3 regions of the Companilactobacillus halodurans genome follow, and region 2 is predicted to be linked to each of the others. Evidence: predicted binding sites of a transcription regulator. Region 2 holds the regulator's gene; each other region holds the start of a gene.
The links. The regulator HrcA, encoded in region 2, represses chaperone genes, less so after heat shock. The targets are predictions, from matches to a motif close to TTAGCACTCNNNNNNNNNGAGTGCTAA.

Region 1: the regulator HrcA is predicted to act here: its motif matches at 2,462-2,488, upstream of clpP (ATP-dependent Clp endopeptidase proteolytic subunit ClpP).
Region 3: the regulator HrcA is predicted to act here: its motif matches at 4,427-4,453, upstream of FHL05_RS10595 (Hsp20/alpha crystallin family protein).

Annotation. Positions count from the first base shown of each region.
Region 1 is NZ_VDFO01000032.1:10-6,067, forward strand. Features, by position in the region: gene FHL05_RS08790 (MDR family MFS transporter) at 192-1,586, opposite strand; gene clpP (ATP-dependent Clp endopeptidase proteolytic subunit ClpP) at 1,854-2,441, opposite strand; gene FHL05_RS08800 (acyltransferase family protein) at 2,543-3,670, opposite strand; gene FHL05_RS08805 (LysR family transcriptional regulator substrate-binding protein) at 3,754-4,341, opposite strand; gene FHL05_RS08810 (LysR family transcriptional regulator) at 4,390-4,629, opposite strand; gene FHL05_RS08815 (ACP S-malonyltransferase) at 4,762-5,661, shown strand; gene mdcA (malonate decarboxylase subunit alpha) at 5,665-6,058, shown strand, end outside.
Region 2 is NZ_VDFO01000025.1:16,082-22,139, reverse strand. Features, by position in the region: gene dnaK (molecular chaperone DnaK) at 1-1,128, opposite strand, end outside; gene grpE (nucleotide exchange factor GrpE) at 1,176-1,790, opposite strand; gene hrcA (heat-inducible transcriptional repressor HrcA) at 1,806-2,852, opposite strand; gene FHL05_RS07510 (hypothetical protein) at 3,032-3,574, shown strand; gene ribF (riboflavin biosynthesis protein RibF) at 3,595-4,521, opposite strand; gene truB (tRNA pseudouridine(55) synthase TruB) at 4,534-5,442, opposite strand; gene rbfA (30S ribosome-binding factor RbfA) at 5,831-6,058, opposite strand, start outside.
Region 3 is NZ_VDFO01000044.1:3,195-9,252, forward strand. Features, by position in the region: gene FHL05_RS10570 (TerC family protein) at 1-42, shown strand, start outside; gene FHL05_RS10575 (amino acid permease) at 57-1,460, opposite strand; gene FHL05_RS10580 (APC family permease) at 1,581-2,984, opposite strand; gene FHL05_RS10585 (helix-turn-helix transcriptional regulator) at 3,123-3,965, opposite strand; gene FHL05_RS10590 (DUF488 domain-containing protein) at 3,993-4,352, opposite strand; gene FHL05_RS10595 (Hsp20/alpha crystallin family protein) at 4,520-4,957, shown strand; gene FHL05_RS10600 (hypothetical protein) at 5,589-6,058, opposite strand, start outside.

The DNA of each region.
Region 1 (6,058 bases), on a different contig from region 2:
TCAATCTTCAAATTTTTTGGCTCCGAGCAAGCTCGTCAGCCAAATAAAAAACAGCTAGACCAATTATGATCTAACTGCTTATGTAAACTGCCATCAACTTAATTTGACGAACAGCCGAAAAAAGTCGAAAAAACAAAAATCCCAACCAATTATTAATTTTGGTCGGGATTTTTGTTTTATTAGTTAATAGATTAATTTGTTTGTTTTTTATTGTTCTTGATTAATAGGGCAAAGATAAAGCCGATGATTGCCATAACGAAGAAGAATGCAAAAACATGTTGGAAACCAATGAATCCGCTGTTGTCAGGTAGGTGATGATTTTGGTTCGTTGTGACCAAAATCAAGGTAGCGATGCTGACACCAAGTGATCCTAAAAGCTGTCTAACTGTCGTGATAATAGCTGTACCATGAGGAATCAAGTCTTCTGGTAAAGAATTTCCACCTAAAGTAGTTGCTGGCATCATGACAAAGGCATTTCCACCTTCAATCAGAACCGCAATCAAAATCATTGGCCAGATAGATAATTGCGTGTGAACGATGAATAGCAAGAACCAGCCGATAACGATCATTGACATACCAGTGATTAAAGTTGACTTAAAGCCAATTTTATCAGCTAATTTACCAGTTAAAGGATTCAAGATACTTAAGACGATAGCAGGTGGAACTAATGCTAGACCTGACATCAAGACTGAAGTATGAAGAATATTTTGGTAATAAAGTGGATAAATGATAGTGACAACGATCAATGAGATGTAAGAAAAGCCTGTTAGAAGAACTGCTAAATCAAAGTTAAAGTTCTTCATAACTTTTAAATCAAGCAATGGCTTATCTTTAGTCAACTGACGATAAATGAAGAGGGCAGTTAAGATTAAACTGACGACTAACAAGATAATCAAGCTTGTACCAAAACTTCTAGTACTGCCGGCTTGGTTAACGACGTATAAGAGTCCAATTAAACCAAGTAGATAAACTGTTGAAACTAAATCTAAACTTGCTTTGTGACGTGGCATAACGTCTTTGATATTAAAGAGTGCGCTGATAAAGATGACAATCATTATCAGTAGGAAAATGACGAATAAACCTTGCCATTTTAAAAAGTTCAAAACGATACCTGAAATAATAGGTCCACAAGCTAGAGCAGAGCCCATGACTAAACCTGCATATCCCATGGTAGAACCACGCTTTTTTTCAGGCGTGATAGTCAATAGAACTGACTGAAAGGATGGGAATAGAATTCCGACCCCAACGGCTTCTAAGGCTCTTCCTAGCATTGCTAAAGGAAAGTTTGGCGCTACGATAATAATCAGCGTCCCGATTGCAAAAATACCAACAACCGTTAAAAAGATTTTTTTAAATGAAAAATTGCTTAATAGCCAAGGGCTAATTGGCATCATAATACACATAATCAACATAAAACCAGTAGTCAACCACTGAATAGTTGGTGCTGTGACGCCGAAGAACTTCATCAATGTAGGATAAGCCGTAGAAAGCGATGACTGGCTGATGGACATTGTGAAGGTTCCTGATAGCAAAGTTATAATGAATAACTTGCGAGCTAAGCTATTTTGGATTTCACCTTTATTCATATATACCCCTTCTTTGTTTAATCTAATAACTATTTAAGGATAGACTAAATAAAAAAGGGTGTCCAGTTGAACGCCCGTATATAGCGCTTTCACAGCTCATATTATCAAAATTATTTTAAATTTTCATTGTGAAATTAGTCTTTCTTAATCCATATCCTTATTGTCTATTTAATGACAGAAAAAAAGGTAATGAAAAATTTTAGATTTTTCATTACCTTAATTTGTGATCTGAAATTTATTCAGATGTTTTTTCTTGATTAATAAAAATTATTTATCAGCTTTATTAGTCATGATGTCATCAATCAAACCATAATCCTTAGCTTCTTGAGCTGTCATGTAATTATCACGATCAGTATCTTTTTGAAGCTTTTCAAATGTTTGACCAGAATTATCAGCCAAAATGTGATTTAATCTCTTTCTTGTCTTCAAGATTTCTTGAGCAGCAATTTCAATTTCTGTTTGTTGACCTTGTGCACCACCTAATGGTTGGTGAATCAAGACAGTTGAATTTGGAAGAGCAAATCTCTTGCCCTTAGTACCAGCTGACAACAACACACTGGCCATTGAAGCAGCCATACCAGTAGCAATTGTTTGAACATCAGATTTAACGAAGTTCATTGTATCCATAATTGCTAATCCGTCGGTAACTGAACCACCGGGTGAGTTGATGTACATGGAAATATCCTTGTCTGAATCTTGGGCATCGAGGAATAACAATTCGGCGATAACTGTATTGGCCATTTGGCTGTTAACTTCACCAGATAGCATGATGATTCTATCTTTTAATAATCTTGAGTAAATATCATAGGCACGTTCGCCACGTGAACTCTGTTCGATAACTGTAGGAACTAACATAAAATGCCTCCTGTTTTTAATTAGCACTCTTAATAGCACAGTGCTAATTTAGCATAATATTTATAATGGGTCAACAAACAAAGCTCGAGATAGGAAATTATTTATTCGGCTGACTGTGTGACACGTGATCTGCTCATTGCTGATTTAACTTTTGACCAAGCAATGTGGAAGACGTAAGCCGAAGTAAATGACAAAATCCAAGTCAAAACGTAACAAACGATAATCGCTAGAATTGGATTGACTGCTGGTAAAGTTTTACCTCCTAAACGCCAGATGATTTGAAGCCAAAAGACGTTGGAAAGGTAGGCTCTATAAGCGTAAGTTGCTAAGAAATGGAAAACCGGCAAAGCTTTAGAGCTCTTGTTGATGTGGTGAATGGCTAAGGCAGCGACCAAGAATATCACTACTAAAGCGTAAATCGTCATTGAAGGTTTGTAATAAGGTGCGTTGGTCAATTGAACTGGGTAACCGAAACTGAAGAGTTCGCGATTAGTCCAGTAGAAAACGGCGAAAAATAAAATTACCAAGATAGGAAATGATTTTTTGATAAAAGTTTCAAATTTTGCCCGAAACATCCAAGCTAATACTCCAAAGACGCCGTAAATAAAGAAACTGACAAATAGTCGATCTAGGAGGTACCAATTTTGTTCGTTGGGACCATGGAAGACTTGGACGTCGTAGAAGTAAATCCAAGCAAAGAAAACGACAATAGTCAAAACAACTGCCCAAAGTCCTCGCTTAGCATTATTTCTGACCCAATGAGCCAAAGCCCAAAATAGTGGCATCAAGATGATGAATTGCAACATCATCGTGTTGTACCAAAGGTGGGGAGCAGCATTACCGTTGATGAAGTGCCAACAAAATGATCCGAAGCTGTTGAATTTGTTGACCTGTTGAACGTTTGGAAAAATCAAGAGGTAAGCTAATGTCCACCAAATAGTAGGGACAAAAAGAGCAGACCACTGTTTTTTCATATATCCACCATAATTGCCCAAGGTATTTTGATTCGTTGTTCTAGTCGTAGTATATAAAATACCAAAAATAAAGGCTGGAGCAGTAAATTTCACCAAATTATAAATGATTCCAATTGGTGTCTGAAAACTAAAACTGGGACTGGTCGATAAAACTAAACTGAGTACGGTCTGCATCATAACGGCAGTACAAGCAAACACTTTCATGTAATCGCCGATATCAGCGGCAGGACTTGTAGTGTCTTTTTTTGAATTCATGTTAATTTCTCCTCTTGCTAGATTGTGAGATCAACAAAAGGAATGCATATGGTCAATATATTCTCAAACTAATAAAAAAGCAACTATATTTTTAATTCTGACCGTTGGAAACTTAAAAAAATCAAAATTAATTCATTACTGATTTCTCGTTGAATACTAGTTAATTTTTTATGTGGGGAGCTGAGAAATATCGTTCTTTGTAAAGGCTCTGGGGTCAAGCGAGCAATTTGAATTTTAGAACTGATAGTTTGCCAAGTAACTGACGGGATAAAACTCAAATTAACGCCAGCTTCAATCAAACCTCTAGCAGTTGCTGGGTCGTCGGTCTCATATTTGTAGTCCAAAGTAATATCGCGTTTCAAAAAGTAATTGTCGGTCGTTTGACGTAATGGATTGATAGGACTGAGGCCAATGAATTTTTCAGTTGTAAGGTCTTTTGGATTAACGAATTGTTGACTATAACCATAACTGATACTCCACCCGACAAAAATTTCTTCCTTTAATACAGGAACATTTGTTAGCCCTTGCAAGGCTTTACTAGAGAAAATGAAATCGAATTGTTTGAAGTCAGTTTCGCGGACATTGTGTTGGGCAATATTTAATCTGACATTCGGGAAACGACTTTTAATGTTAGCGACAATGCTCGGGATAAAGGGAGATGCCACTTCCATCAAAATAGAAATTGGCTGTTCAGTTTTATCGAGGCCACCTTTAACAGCTTACACGCCACGATTCAACTCTTCCAAGCTATCGTTAACATAGCTGTAGAACAGTTTTCCAGCACGGTTTAATTTCAAAGTCCGACCCGTTCGATCAAATAGTGTCGTTTCTAATTCGTCTTCAAGTTGGCCGATAGTCTTACTGACGGCTGGTTGCGAGACATACAAAATTTTAGCCGCCTTTGTGATACTTTCTTGGTTTGCAACAACGACGAAGTACTTTAATTGATTCAACTGCAAATTATCACCTCATATAACTAATTGGTTAAGTATCATGCTTTTTTTATATTATACATGTTATGTAAGGGCAATTATACTGAATTTGTGAGATCAATAAGAAGGATTTGTTGGAGGTGATTAATTATCAAAACTTTGTGGATATTTCCGGGCCAAGGTGGTCAAAAAAGTGGGATGTTAAAAGATGTCCCTCAAGAAATGATTGAGAGAGTAAAAACCTTAACTGGAGTTGAATTGACCGATGATGACAAGGCTTATCAAAATTCGATTCAGATTCAGTTAGGTATTTTATTGCTTCAATTATTTAATATCCGCCAATTAAAAAAGATTCATCAACAACCTGATGCAGTTGCTGGGCATTCCTTAGGTATTTTTGCTGCAGGAGTGGCTGCAGATGTTATCAGTGAAGATGATGCAATTAAGATCGTTTATGTTCGTTCAACGAAGATGCAAGAGTCTTACCCAACTGGATATGGAATGGGAGCAATCGTTGGTTTAACTCGTAAAGAGGTTTCAGCATTGGTCGACCAAATCAATACTGAAGATGAGCCAGTCTTTACTTCTAATCAAAATTCAGAATTACAGACTGTTATTTCAGGATCGATTGCAGGTATCAAAAAAGTTTTAGATTTAGCAAAAGATCACAGTGCACAAAAGACAGTCTTGTTAAAGGTGCCAGTTCCTTCACATTCTCCTTTGATGCAATCAGTTGCTGATGTATTGGAGAAAGAATTGGCAAAGGTAACTTTGCATGATCCTAATTGTACTTATTTAGCTAATTACAATGGTCATGCTGTCAGAAAAGTTGACGGCATTAAATACGATATGATCAATAATCTAGTTCATCCTGTTTACTGGGATACGATGATGGATGTCGCAAAAGAAATTGGCATCGATACTTCGCTTGAACTACAACCGGGTCATACTTTTACCAAATTAGTTAAAAGCAAGTTCTCGGATTTTAGAACTATCACAATGGATAGTATGAATATTGATGATATTGAATTTTTGTTAGAAAAATGGAAAAGAGGATAATCGATGGCTAAGAGAAGTTGGACCCAAAATCGTGATTTAAAAGCTGAAAAAATGAGCAGCATTTCATCAATTTTGGATGGCAAATTAGTTAAAACAGAAAATGCTAAACAATTATTAGAAAGCGTCATTAAACCTGGCGACAAAGTCGTTTTGGAAGGGGATAACCAAAAGCAAGCAAGTTTTCTTTCAAAGACTTTAGCTTCAGTTGACCCTGAAAGAGTTCATGACCTACATATGATCATGTCCAGTGTGTCACGTCCAGAACATTTGGATATTTTTGAAACAGGAATCGCTAAGAAGTTAGACTTCTCATTTGCTGGTCCCCAAAGTACAAGAATTTCCCAAATGATTGCTGACGGAACTTTGGAAGTCGGCGATATTCACACATACCTTGAAT
Region 2 (6,058 bases):
ACCCATTGTTTCAATACCTAATGAAAGTGGTGTGACATCAAGTAGAACAACGTCTTTAACATCACCAGAGATAACACCACCTTGGATAGCAGCACCTAAAGCAACAGCTTCATCAGGGTTGATTGAGTGATCTGGTGTCTTGCCAGTCCACTTAGCAACAGCATCTTGAACAGCAGGAATACGTGTTGAACCACCGTTTAAGATAACCTTGTCGACATCAGCGTTTGTTAAGTTGGCATCTTTAAGAGCACTGTCAACTGGGACCTTAGTTCTTTCAACAAGATCTGATGTTAATTCATCGAACTTAGCACGTGTCAAAGTTTCTTCCAAGTGAAGTGGGCCATTGTCGCCAGATGAGATAAATGGAAGACTGATTGATGTTTGAGCAACACCTGACAAGTCCTTCTTAGCTTTTTCAGCAGCATCCTTTAATCTTTGCAATGCCATCTTGTCTTGACTCAAGTCAACGCCATTCTTAGCCTTGAATTGAGCAACTAGCCAGTCGATGATCTTTTGGTCAAAGTCATCACCACCAAGATGTGTATCACCATTTGTTGAAAGTACTTCGAAGACTCCGTCACCTAATTGAAGGATAGAAACATCAAATGTACCACCACCAAGGTCATAAACAAGAACTTTTTCGTCACCCTTGTCATTATCAAGACCATAAGCAAGTGCTGAAGCTGTTGGTTCGTTAACGATACGTTGAACGTTTAGACCAGCAATCTTACCAGCATCCTTAGTAGCTTGTCTTTGTGAATCGTTGAAGTATGCAGGAACTGTGATAACAGCATCTGTAACTTTTTCACCAAGATAATCTTCTGAGAACTTCTTGATATGTTGCAAGATGAATGCTGAAATTTCTTGTGGCGTATATGATTTACCAGCTACAGTAACTTTGTAATCTGCTTCACCCATGTGACGCTTGATAGATGAAATTGTATCAGGATTTGTGATAGCTTGTCTCTTAGCAACTTCACCAACTTGGATTTCACCATCTTTGAAAGCAACAACTGAAGGAGTTGTTCTTGCGCCTTCTGGATTAGTGATAATCTTTGGAGAGCCACCTTCAAGAACGGCTACAGCAGAGTTTGTAGTACCTAAATCAATACCAATAACTTTTGACATAAACCTAAACCTCTTTTAATTTTATATTATTAAATTTATTAACTTTATTATTGTGCTACAACGACCATTGCTGGACGAAGCACACGATCTTCTAATTTATAACCCTTTTGCAAAACTTGAACGACTGTATCCTTTTGATGTTTGTCATCAGCGGGAACAGTTTGAACGGCTTGACTTGATGCTGGGTCAAATTTTTCACCAGCATTATCGATTACAGTCACATGATTATCTTTGAGAGCTTTCATCATATGTTGTTGCACCATTTCGATACCCTTCTTTAGTTGCTTGCTAGATTCATCATCAGCTTTAACATCTAGGGCACGTTCAAGATTATCGATCACTGGAAGAATTTCAGTTGCCAATTTTTGACCGTCATACTTCAGAATGCCAGCAACTTCTTTCTTATGACGATTATTCATATTTTGAATTTCAGCTTGGCTTCTTAAGAATTTATCTTCCAAATCCCCATTCTTTGCCTTCAGATCTTTTATCTCTTGATCCTTAGGATCTTGATGAGCATTTTCTTTCTTAGCTGATTTCTCAGTTGCCTTATCAGTCTTTGAAGTATCCTTTGCAGCTGTTTTTTCTGCTGTATCTTTTGCAGTAGACTTTTCTGCAGTTTCTTTTGACTTCAAATCTTGATTTTTTTCTTTATCTGCCATTGCTTCCTCCTAATTTCAAGAATCATCATACCTTGAGTAATAGTCAATCAATCGTTTGGCTAATTCAACTCTGAATTCTCCTAACAATCCAATCAGTTGTGAATAATGCATTGTTGTCGGACCAAGTAACGCAATTACACCTTTACCATGGTGACCAACATCGTAGTTCGCTGTAATGATACTATAATTCTTTAAAGCATCGCTACCTAATTCACTACCGAGACGAACTTTGATGCCGTCATCACTAATACTTGGGTCCAATAACTTTCTTAAATCATTACTTTGATTGATAATCGAGAATAACGACTGAACTTGCGATAGATCATCATTGTTAGCGTAATTTAACAGGTTCAATTGCCCATCGACGTAATACTTCTCTGAGCCAGCTTTCTTAAACAGTTGATCCATCATATCTAACAGACCGCTAGTTGAGTACATGTACTCGGAAAGAATTGCTGGAACATCGTTATGCAACATCCTAATAACTTTTGGCAAGGGTTGTCCAACCAATTTGTCATTAACGATATTGACGATTTTTTCAATCAGTGAAGTATCAAAATCATCATCAATTGTATAAATATTATTCTCAACATTATTATCACTTGTGACAATGATTGCCATAAGTTGGTGTGGATTCAAAGGCACGATTCTAAATCCCGTTAAGAGAATCGAACTGCTCTCTGGACCCAAGGTGATTGCTGTATAACTTGTAAGATGAGACAGAATCTTTGCGGATTGTTCAATGATATCACCGATTTGATGATAAGTTTTCCCAAAGTCCTCATCGATTCTTTGTGCAATATCTTGCGGTACACTAGTTGGTTGCACCAAATTATCAAGATAATAGCGGTATCCCATCGCTGAAGGAATTCTTCCTGAAGAAAGATGAGTTTTCTCGAGATAGCCCACTTCTTCAAGAACTGCCATTTCATTTCTGATTGTCGCAGAACTTACATGGAACGGTAATTCATTCATCAATGTCTTCGAACCAACCGGCTGGCCGGTATCTGTAAATATGCGCACGACTTCTCTCAAGATTGCATCTTGACGTTGTGATAGCATTATACCGTCCTCCTTTTTAGCACTATTCATACCTAAGTGCTAACAATGTAAAATATAACAATCTATCCTATTAGTGTCAAGTATGCAAGCTTATTTTTCAAAATTATTTCCATTTTTATTTTAAACAAGAGTTTATAATGATATTCAGAAGTAAAAATCGATTAGAGAGGTTCAAAATATTGAAAAATCAAATCATTGGCGTCAAATTTTTGACTACTTCAGATTATCAAGATTTAATTGAAACACCAAGTTTACTTTCATTAACAGCTGGCAAAACCTATGCCTATATCAGTACCGGTTTTAAAGTTCACGTTGATGATCTCGTAATCGTACCTAATAGTGGTTATAATCAAACGCCTGTGGTCTGCGCAGTCGTAACTAATGTCGATTATCAAGCTGGATTAGAATTCGCTAAAAAGCCAATTTTAGCCGTCATCCCTCAAGAACAGATTTACCAAGTTGAGGAATATTCTAAAGAAGTGTATACGCAACTTAGAAAGCGTGAAACAATTGCTGAAGAACTTGACGACGCTTATCAAAGAATCAAAAAACGCAAGGAAATCGAAAAATTGGCACAAGACGATCCTAACCTGAAATCACTGTTAAGAAAGCTCGATAAACAGGATCGAATAATCGAACAGCTGCATCCCGTCGTTTACGGCAAACTTACTTTTAAAAATTCAGACAACAATCAAAAAGGAAACTCGGATGATAATCAATAATTTATCCTTGTTTCCTTTTTTTATAGAATTTCAATTGAATTTTTCTTGTCTAATTCTAATTGTGCAATCAAACCTTCTGCTCCAGAGAATTTGATTTCACCACGTAAGTATTTGACCCACTCTACACTCACGTGTTTTCCATAAATATCACGATCAAAGCCAAAAATATTGGTTTCAACAGTTATTCCCGTATTTTCTTTAAAGGTTACATTGTAGCCAACAGAAGTCATCGATTTATACCAAACGCCGTCAACCTTGATTCTCGTCGCATAAACCCCAATTGAAGGCAGAACTTGGTCGCCATCAACAGCAATATTAGCTGTCGGAAAGCCTAAGGTCCTGCCCCTTTGCAGTCCGTGAATTACAGTTCCCTGATTTTGGTAATTGTAACCTAAAAATTCATTGGCCATTGCAATTTTATCGCTAGTAATGAATCTCTTGATGGCACTTGAACCAATCTTTTGATTATTGATCAACTGTTCAGGAACCGTCACAGTTTCAAAACTATTGCGGGCATAATTTGGCAAATTAGCCATATTGGCAATATCTTTTTTCCCATAAGTATAATCAAAACCTGCGACAACATATTTGGCCTTTAAATCAATCATATATTGGTCAACGAATTCTTGTGGTTTTAATTTAGCAAACGCTTCACTGAATTTAACAAAATATAGATAATCGACTCCTAATTTTTCAACCAACTCAGCTTTTCGCTTTGGCGTCGATAAATACTTAAAATTCTTTTCATGTTGATAAACCGTTCTTGGTGAACGATCAAACGTTAAGAGGATGGACTTTAGGTTATGTTCCTTAGCCAATTCGACTCCAGTTTTAATAACTTTTTGATGACCCAGATGAACGCCATCAAAAAAGCCCATGATTAAAACTGTATCTTCAAGCGGACGTTGCTTTTCTTGCAACGGATGCTCTACGTTTATAATCTGCATTTTTACCCTCTTTTACTTATTGTTCAATAACATTAAATCAGGAATCCACATATCCCTTACTTTATCATACTTGTAAAGAGCCTTAGTTATACCTTGACGTGTGACACGTAGCTGCTTTGTTTTATCTGAATCAATTTTTTCTAAAAAGCCACCGTGCAAGACGCGGACTTCCCACTCTTCATCTGTCAATTCATGACTAGGAACGTCTTTTAGGACTTCGTCGATTGTCTTCAAAAAGCTGTGATCATTATTGTCCATCATTTCTCTGATTTGGCCTAAGGTAAAGGTCTCTGATAGTTTGAAGCCAGCACTCTTAACACGAGTCAATTGTGACATAAAGGCCGGCATATCAAGTATTCGGCCGAATTCAACTGCTAAAGTCCGGACATAAGTCCCTTTGGAACAGCGGACGTGAAACTTGATTTTTTGATAACCAGTTGCTTCATCGAATTCCGGTTCACCGACCATTTGAAAATCATAGATATGGATTTCTCGCACTGGACGTTCAACTTCAATACCTGCGCGTGCATATTCGTACAGTTTCTTACCCTTGACTTTGACGGCCGAAAACATTGGTGGAATCTGTTTAATATCACCTGTCATTTTGGCAAAAGTCTCTTGTAATTGTTCCTTTGTAAATGGCTGCGTCAACTTATGCTCTTTTACTGTTTCGCCTTCCCGGTCTTCAGTGGTCGTTGACTTACCTAAAGTGATTTCCCCGTCGTATTCTTTCGGCGTCCCCGTTAAAGTATTCACTAATTTAGTCGCTTGTCCGACACAAATTGGCAAAACTCCATCGACCAAAGGATCCAGTGTTCCTGTGTGGCCAATTTTTTTCGTATACAATATTTTTCTTAATTTATAAACATAATCAGAACTTGTTTGACCAATTTCTTTATTTAATGGAATTACTCCGTCCATATTAAATCTCCATCTCGTGATAATATCATAGACAATTTTACTAGTCTTTTTTAACAATAGGAAGATATTCTTCTCTAAAAGTAAACTAGCAATGTCAAATTAGGTGCTTTCTTAAGTTAGGTTAATACTAGTCCATTCTACTTTATGGACGCTGAAACGTACTGGACACAACCTAAAATTAATTCCATAACCTTGTACTGAGCATCCACAAAACTGTCACTACCGACCAGATAACGTCACATATTGCTTATTCCAAGCGATTACCAATCAAAAACATAACCACTATCTAGTCCGGCATGACGCACTAACCAAAATCTACATAATACTAAAAATACTACTAACCCCTAAGGAAATTAGTAGTATCTTTGTTCAATTTAAGACTTAGAAATTAACGATTTGCTTCGTCTTGATGTAACTTAGCAATCAACTTATCAATCTTTTCACCATAACGAACAGATTGATCTTGTTTAAATTCAAGTTCAGGAACCTTAAACAAAGTTAGATTTTGACCTAATTCACGTCTAATAAGTCCAGTGGCTTTATCTAAACCTGCTTGTGTCTTTTCAACGTCGCTAGCTTTTTCAGAAAGGATACTGTAATAGATAGTTGCTTGTTG
Region 3 (6,058 bases), on a different contig from region 2:
CAAATTAATAATAATAAAGCTCCTAAAAGCAAAAAAAAGTAATCTCTTAATTGGGATTACTTTTTTTGTTGCAGTTTCGAATGTTTCAAACCATATGTAAAGTAGACGATTACTCCGATAATTAGCCAAATAACGACGGTGATTTTTGATGATTTAGGCAACATCAACAAGAAATACAAACTCGCTAAACCAGCAAAAATTGGTAAAACTGGATAAAGTGGCATTTTGAAACCGTCATTTGGAATATCTTTTCTTCTTCTTAAAGGAATGATTCCAAAGGATATAAAGATAAAAGCCAAAAGCGTTCCGGCATTGATTAGTTCAGTCAATTGCGTTAATGGAACAAGCCCAGCAAAGAACGCTTGAACGACTGTAGCTACAATAATGGCGTTACGAGGGACGGAGTATTTCATATCGACCTCACCCATTTTTTGAGGTAACAAACCATCGCGGCCTAAAGCGTAAACTAGTCTGGAACCACCGAAGAATAACGTTAATAAAGCGGTAAAAATTCCGACTAAAGCGCCGATAGTAATCAACTTATTCCACATATTAAGGTGAATAGTTTTTAAAGCAAAGGCCGCTGGATCATCGACGTTTAGCTGTTTGTAATTGACTACTCCAGTTAAGACTAACGAAAATGCTACGTATAAAATAATCGCTATAACGACGGTCCCGATAATTCCTTTAGCAACATCTTTTTTTGGATTGATAGTTTCCGCTGAATTGGAAGCTAAGGCATCGAATCCGATAAAAGCAAAGAAAACTGTTGCTGCTGACGTCGAGAGTCCGCCTAAGCCAAAGGGTGAAGAATGAAATTCTTGGGGGTAAAAGGGAACATAGTTGCTCGACTTGATATAAAAGGCCCCAACAACGATAAATAAAACGATGATTGTAACTTTTACAACGACTGCAACATTTTCAACCTTCTTAGATAAGCTCGTTCCATGGGCGATGACAAAGGCAATAATCAAGACTATCAAGGTTGCCGATAAGTTGATGCCGCCACCTTCCATCGGCCCCGCTAAGAGAAATTTGGGCAGATGAATCCCAATCGCTCCTAGAATATTATTGTTGAAATATGAAGCAAAACCTACTGCTTGAGCTGATACGGACAAAAAATATTCCAAAATCAAAGCCCAGCCTAAAATCCAACCGACTGATTCGCCATAAATAACTGATCCAAACGAGTAAGCTGAACCGGCAACGGGCATGGCAGATGAAAATTCCGCATAAGCCATCCCCACAACTCCAGCTACAATTCCTGAAATCAAAAAGGCAATGGAAACTGCTGGTCCGGCGTGCTGAGCTGCTTCATGTCCTGGTAGGATAAAAATACCAGTTCCGATAATGGCACCGATTCCTAATGCCAATAAATCCCGAGCTGTCAGACTTTTGGTCAATCTGGCATCTGTTTTTAAATAGTTATCTACAGATTGCTTCTTAAAAATATCTCGCACGACAAGGCTTCCTCTCAAAATGGACTTACATTAAGTGAAAATTTAACTACTATTTTTCTAATAAAAAAAGAGATTTTCTAATAATAAAAAAATAGAGCTGGCAATCAATGATTGCTAACTCTATTTCCTATTCTGTAATTTTGAATGTTTTAGCCCATAAGTTAGATAAACGATGATTCCGATAACTAACCAAACTCCAACCGTAATCTTAGAGATGCTTGGCAGCATTAGTAAGAAATAAAGACTGGCTAAACCAGCAAAAATTGGTAGGACTGGATAAAATGGCATTTTGAAACCGTCGTTTGGAATGTCTTTACGTTTACGTAAGGGAATAATCCCAAATGAGATAAAAATAAATGCTAAAAGCGTTCCGGCATTGATCAATTCAGTCAATTGCGTCAATGGCACTAACCCAGCAAAAATTGCTTGAACGATTGTTGCGACAATAATAGCATTTTTAGGGACCGAAAACTTTTCATCGACTTCACCCATTTTTTCGGGCAACAATCCATCTCTCCCTAAGGCATAAACTAGCCGTGAGCCACCAAAGAACATGGTCAACAACGAGGTAAAAATACCCACTAATGCTCCAAGCGTAATCAGTTTATTCCAAGTATTCAGATGAACGACTTTCAACGCATAGGCAGCCGGATCGTCAACATTGAGTTGCTTATAATTAACGATTCCTGTCAAAACAAATGAGAAGCCTACGTACAAGATGACAGCGACGACGACGGTTCCTAAGACTCCTTTAACGACGTCTTTTTTTGGATTAACGGTCTCAGCTGAATTAGCTGCTAAGGCATCAAAACCGACGAAGGCAAAGAAGACGGTCGCTGTAGCTGTGGACAAGCCACCTAATCCAAAGGGCTTAGTTTGAAACTCTTTAGGATAAAATGGTACATAATTGCTGCTCTTGATATAAAAAGCACCGACAACGATGAACAAAATAATTATCGCTACCTTAACTAAAACAGCCACATTCTCAACTTTTTTGGAGAGACTGGCTCCATGAGAAATAATCACGGCAATCACTAACACAATTAAGGTGGCCGAAAGATTGATTCCACCACCTTCTAAGGGCCCGGCTGACAAGAATTTTGGCATTGTGACGCCAAAGGCCCCTAAAATATTGTTGTTAAAATATGAAGCAAATCCAACGGCCTCGGCAGAAACTGTCAAAAAATACTCCAGAATCAAGGCCCAACCAAGGACCCAGCCGACAACTTCGCCGTAGATAACTGCCCCAAAAGAATACGCTGAACCAGCGACTGGCATAGCTGAGGAAAACTCTGCATAGGCCATTCCTACTAGTCCCGAAACTAACGCCGCAATCAAAAAGGCAATGGCAACTGCTGGTCCGGCATGACGAGCTGCTTCATGTCCCGGTAAAATAAAAATACCAGTCCCAATTACAGCCCCAATCCCAAGTGCCAACAAATCACGTGCTCCTAAAGTTCGGGTTAGTCTTGAGTCAGCTTTTAGATAAGTATCGACTGACTCCTTTTTAAAGACATTTTTCATTAAAATCTCTCCTTAAAAATGCACAAAAAAGTTCTAAAGTACACTAAGTTTAAAGTTTACTACAATATTTTGCACAAAAAAAGTAATCTTCTAATATTGCTATCAAAGATTACTAGTTATAAATACCTATATAATTATTTATTTATTGCTTCCTGTTCGATACTTAGTGGGTGCGTACCCAGTGTATTTCTTAAACGTCTGACTGAAGTAGCTTAATCTCGTGAATCCTAATGCTTCAGAAATCTTTTGAACGCTTTTATCAGATTCCTTTAAAAGGAGCATCGCCTTTTGAATTTTACGTGCGTTGAGATAAACTGAAAAACTCAAACCAGTTTCTTTTTTGAATAATTTACTAAAATAATAGTCAGACAAATAAACCTTTCCTGAAACTTGGTCGAGCGTTAAATGTTTATTTAAATTATTATCAATATATGAAATCGCCGAAATAATTGAACTATTGGCAGTCGACATCCCTTTGATTTTTTGAAGTGCACAACCTTCACTTTCACTTAACTCGCTAATCGTTTCATTGACATTATAATGTCTAATAAGAAAATCATCGATTCCACGATCTTTAATTATTAATTTTGAAGCGCTTTCAATCAACTGACGCAAAAAAGCAGCATGTTTTTGTAAATGCTGCATCAAGCAAAGGTGTTCTGGACCCGTTTTAAATTTCACATCATGGGCTACGCAGACTTTCCCTACTCGTTGATTTATCGAAGCTATTCTTAAAGGCTCATCAGAATATTCGATATTATATTTAAATTTATTAATACTTAATTGAGATAAGTCAAATTGATCATTTATTTTTAGCAAGGTCTTTTTTTCTAATAAGTCGCCAAAAATATCCGTCTGCAAATGATCATCATTGCTCAAAACAAAAACGGCAATCTCATTTGTTTTAGCATAAGACTGCAATAGACGGATTAAAGTTTTATCATCACTAGATATTAGAGAACGTAGATCGAATTCTTCCATAACCATTAGCCAACCAATCTAAAATATTTAAATTTTTGAATTTAGATATTCCATCAGGACAACTGCATCATTGTGTTCCTCATCTTTGGCACTATATAAAATCAAAACATCTTGCTTTTTTAAAGCAGCAGTTATATCGTTTAAAAATTCTTCCGTATAAGGATTATCCTTAATTTCGGTCAAGTACTTTTCTTTAAACTCCGCATATTTATTTGGGTCATGACTAAACCACTTACGTAGTTCAGACGTTGGAGCAATTTGTTTTGCCCAAAGATCCAAATTGGCTCTTACTTTAGACATGCCTCGTGGCCAAAGACGATCTACTAAAACACGGTAGCCTGCTGGTAATTCTTTGTCATAGATACGCTTCAAAATCAATTTTGTCATTTCAAAACCTTCTTTATTCAATTTTAATTGTATCACACCAAATACCGTTATTTTTTACTTATTTTTTGAGGAATTTAGCACTCGACAATTAAGAGTGCTAAATTCTTGAACTTTCCATCTGAGGGGTCTTATAATCTATTTGTAATGAGGGAAAGGAAGTAAATAATATGGCAAATGATATTATGGATCGTAACAATTTGATGAGAAACTGGTTCAATAATGATTCTTGGATGAATGGTGTTCCATCCATATTTGACAACAATTTCCCAGAAGATTCAAATCTAAAGACTGATATTAAAGAAACAGATAAAGATTATGAAGTTCACGTCGATATGCCGGCTTTTGATAAGAAGAATATCGACATCAATTATGAAAACGATGTGCTCACTGTTAGTGGTCACCGTGATAGTTTCAATAATCATAACGACAAGAATGGCGATATGATTATGAGCGAACGTTCAAGTGGCCGTTTCATGAGACAATATCACCTCCCTGCAGTTGATCAAGAAAATATTCAAGCTTCATATGATAAGGGTGTCTTACAAATCACACTTCCAAAATTGGAAGATAAAAAAGATTCTGGACACCACGTTGATATCGATTAATTAATATCACGATAGATCCTATCAATTAAATATAGACTTACAAATATTCTAGAAAGCAGTATAAACATACTCAACTTTCCAAAGCTCCAATAGCCATGACGATTATTTTTAATTGTCATGGCTATTTATTTCTCTTAATTTTGGAAAGGCTTTTATTATTTCACAAAATCTTCACATTTTATAAATATATAATTCATAAAGATTAAGTAACATAGTATTTGTAGATGAGAGATATAAATAATCCCTTTTCTCATCCCCCCTATAACATATATATATTTAATCCCCTAATTAAAAAACACCTTTCCCCGAGGTGTTTTTTTTTATGTGAATTTGAGCATCTGTCGGTAGTAGTTGAATTAAAAATAAGCTATACTAATAGTTGCAGAGTGGAATATCTCTACTCTGATGGGATGTGGCATTTTGCCACAAAAGGACAAAGAATTTATAAAATTTAAAGACTTATCAAACTGGGCTATCCAGGTTTCGTATAGTTAATAATTAAAAATAAAAATTTCATGATAAGCCGGAAATATAAACTGTTAAGAGTGCAAGCTCTTTTCGTATCCCCCCTATAACAATATTTAATCCCCTAAAAAAGGACATCCTTCCCCAAGGATGTCCTTTTTGCTTGCTAAATTCTTTGTAAAACTTCTTGAACCGAGCTTTTTTTCAGATATTTAATCAATTCTAAAATAAAATTTAACGAATAGAAACTATCGATTTGATAGCCAAACTTCTCAATTTCCCACCAATCATCAGCGGCTTGGATTTCAGATTGATCTTTCACAAACTGATAAGCTGTCAATTCATCAGTAATCAATTTAGATTTTGCCTTTGGATAATTTAGACAAACTCCTAATTTCGTAATGGAATAAGATTGAGCATTACCAATCAACTCAGGAATTACTTTCACGTCTGTTTCAATATTTTCTAGCATTGTATCTAAGATAAATGGTGGCATCCTTCTAGCACTTTGGCGACCAACAGGAATCAAAACATTGTCCCAGTCGTCATCACCTAAAAATTGTTCAAAGAAAACTTGAGTAACTGCATTTACCAGCGAGGAATTTCCCGTTATTTTTTGATGACCTCTTTTTTGGA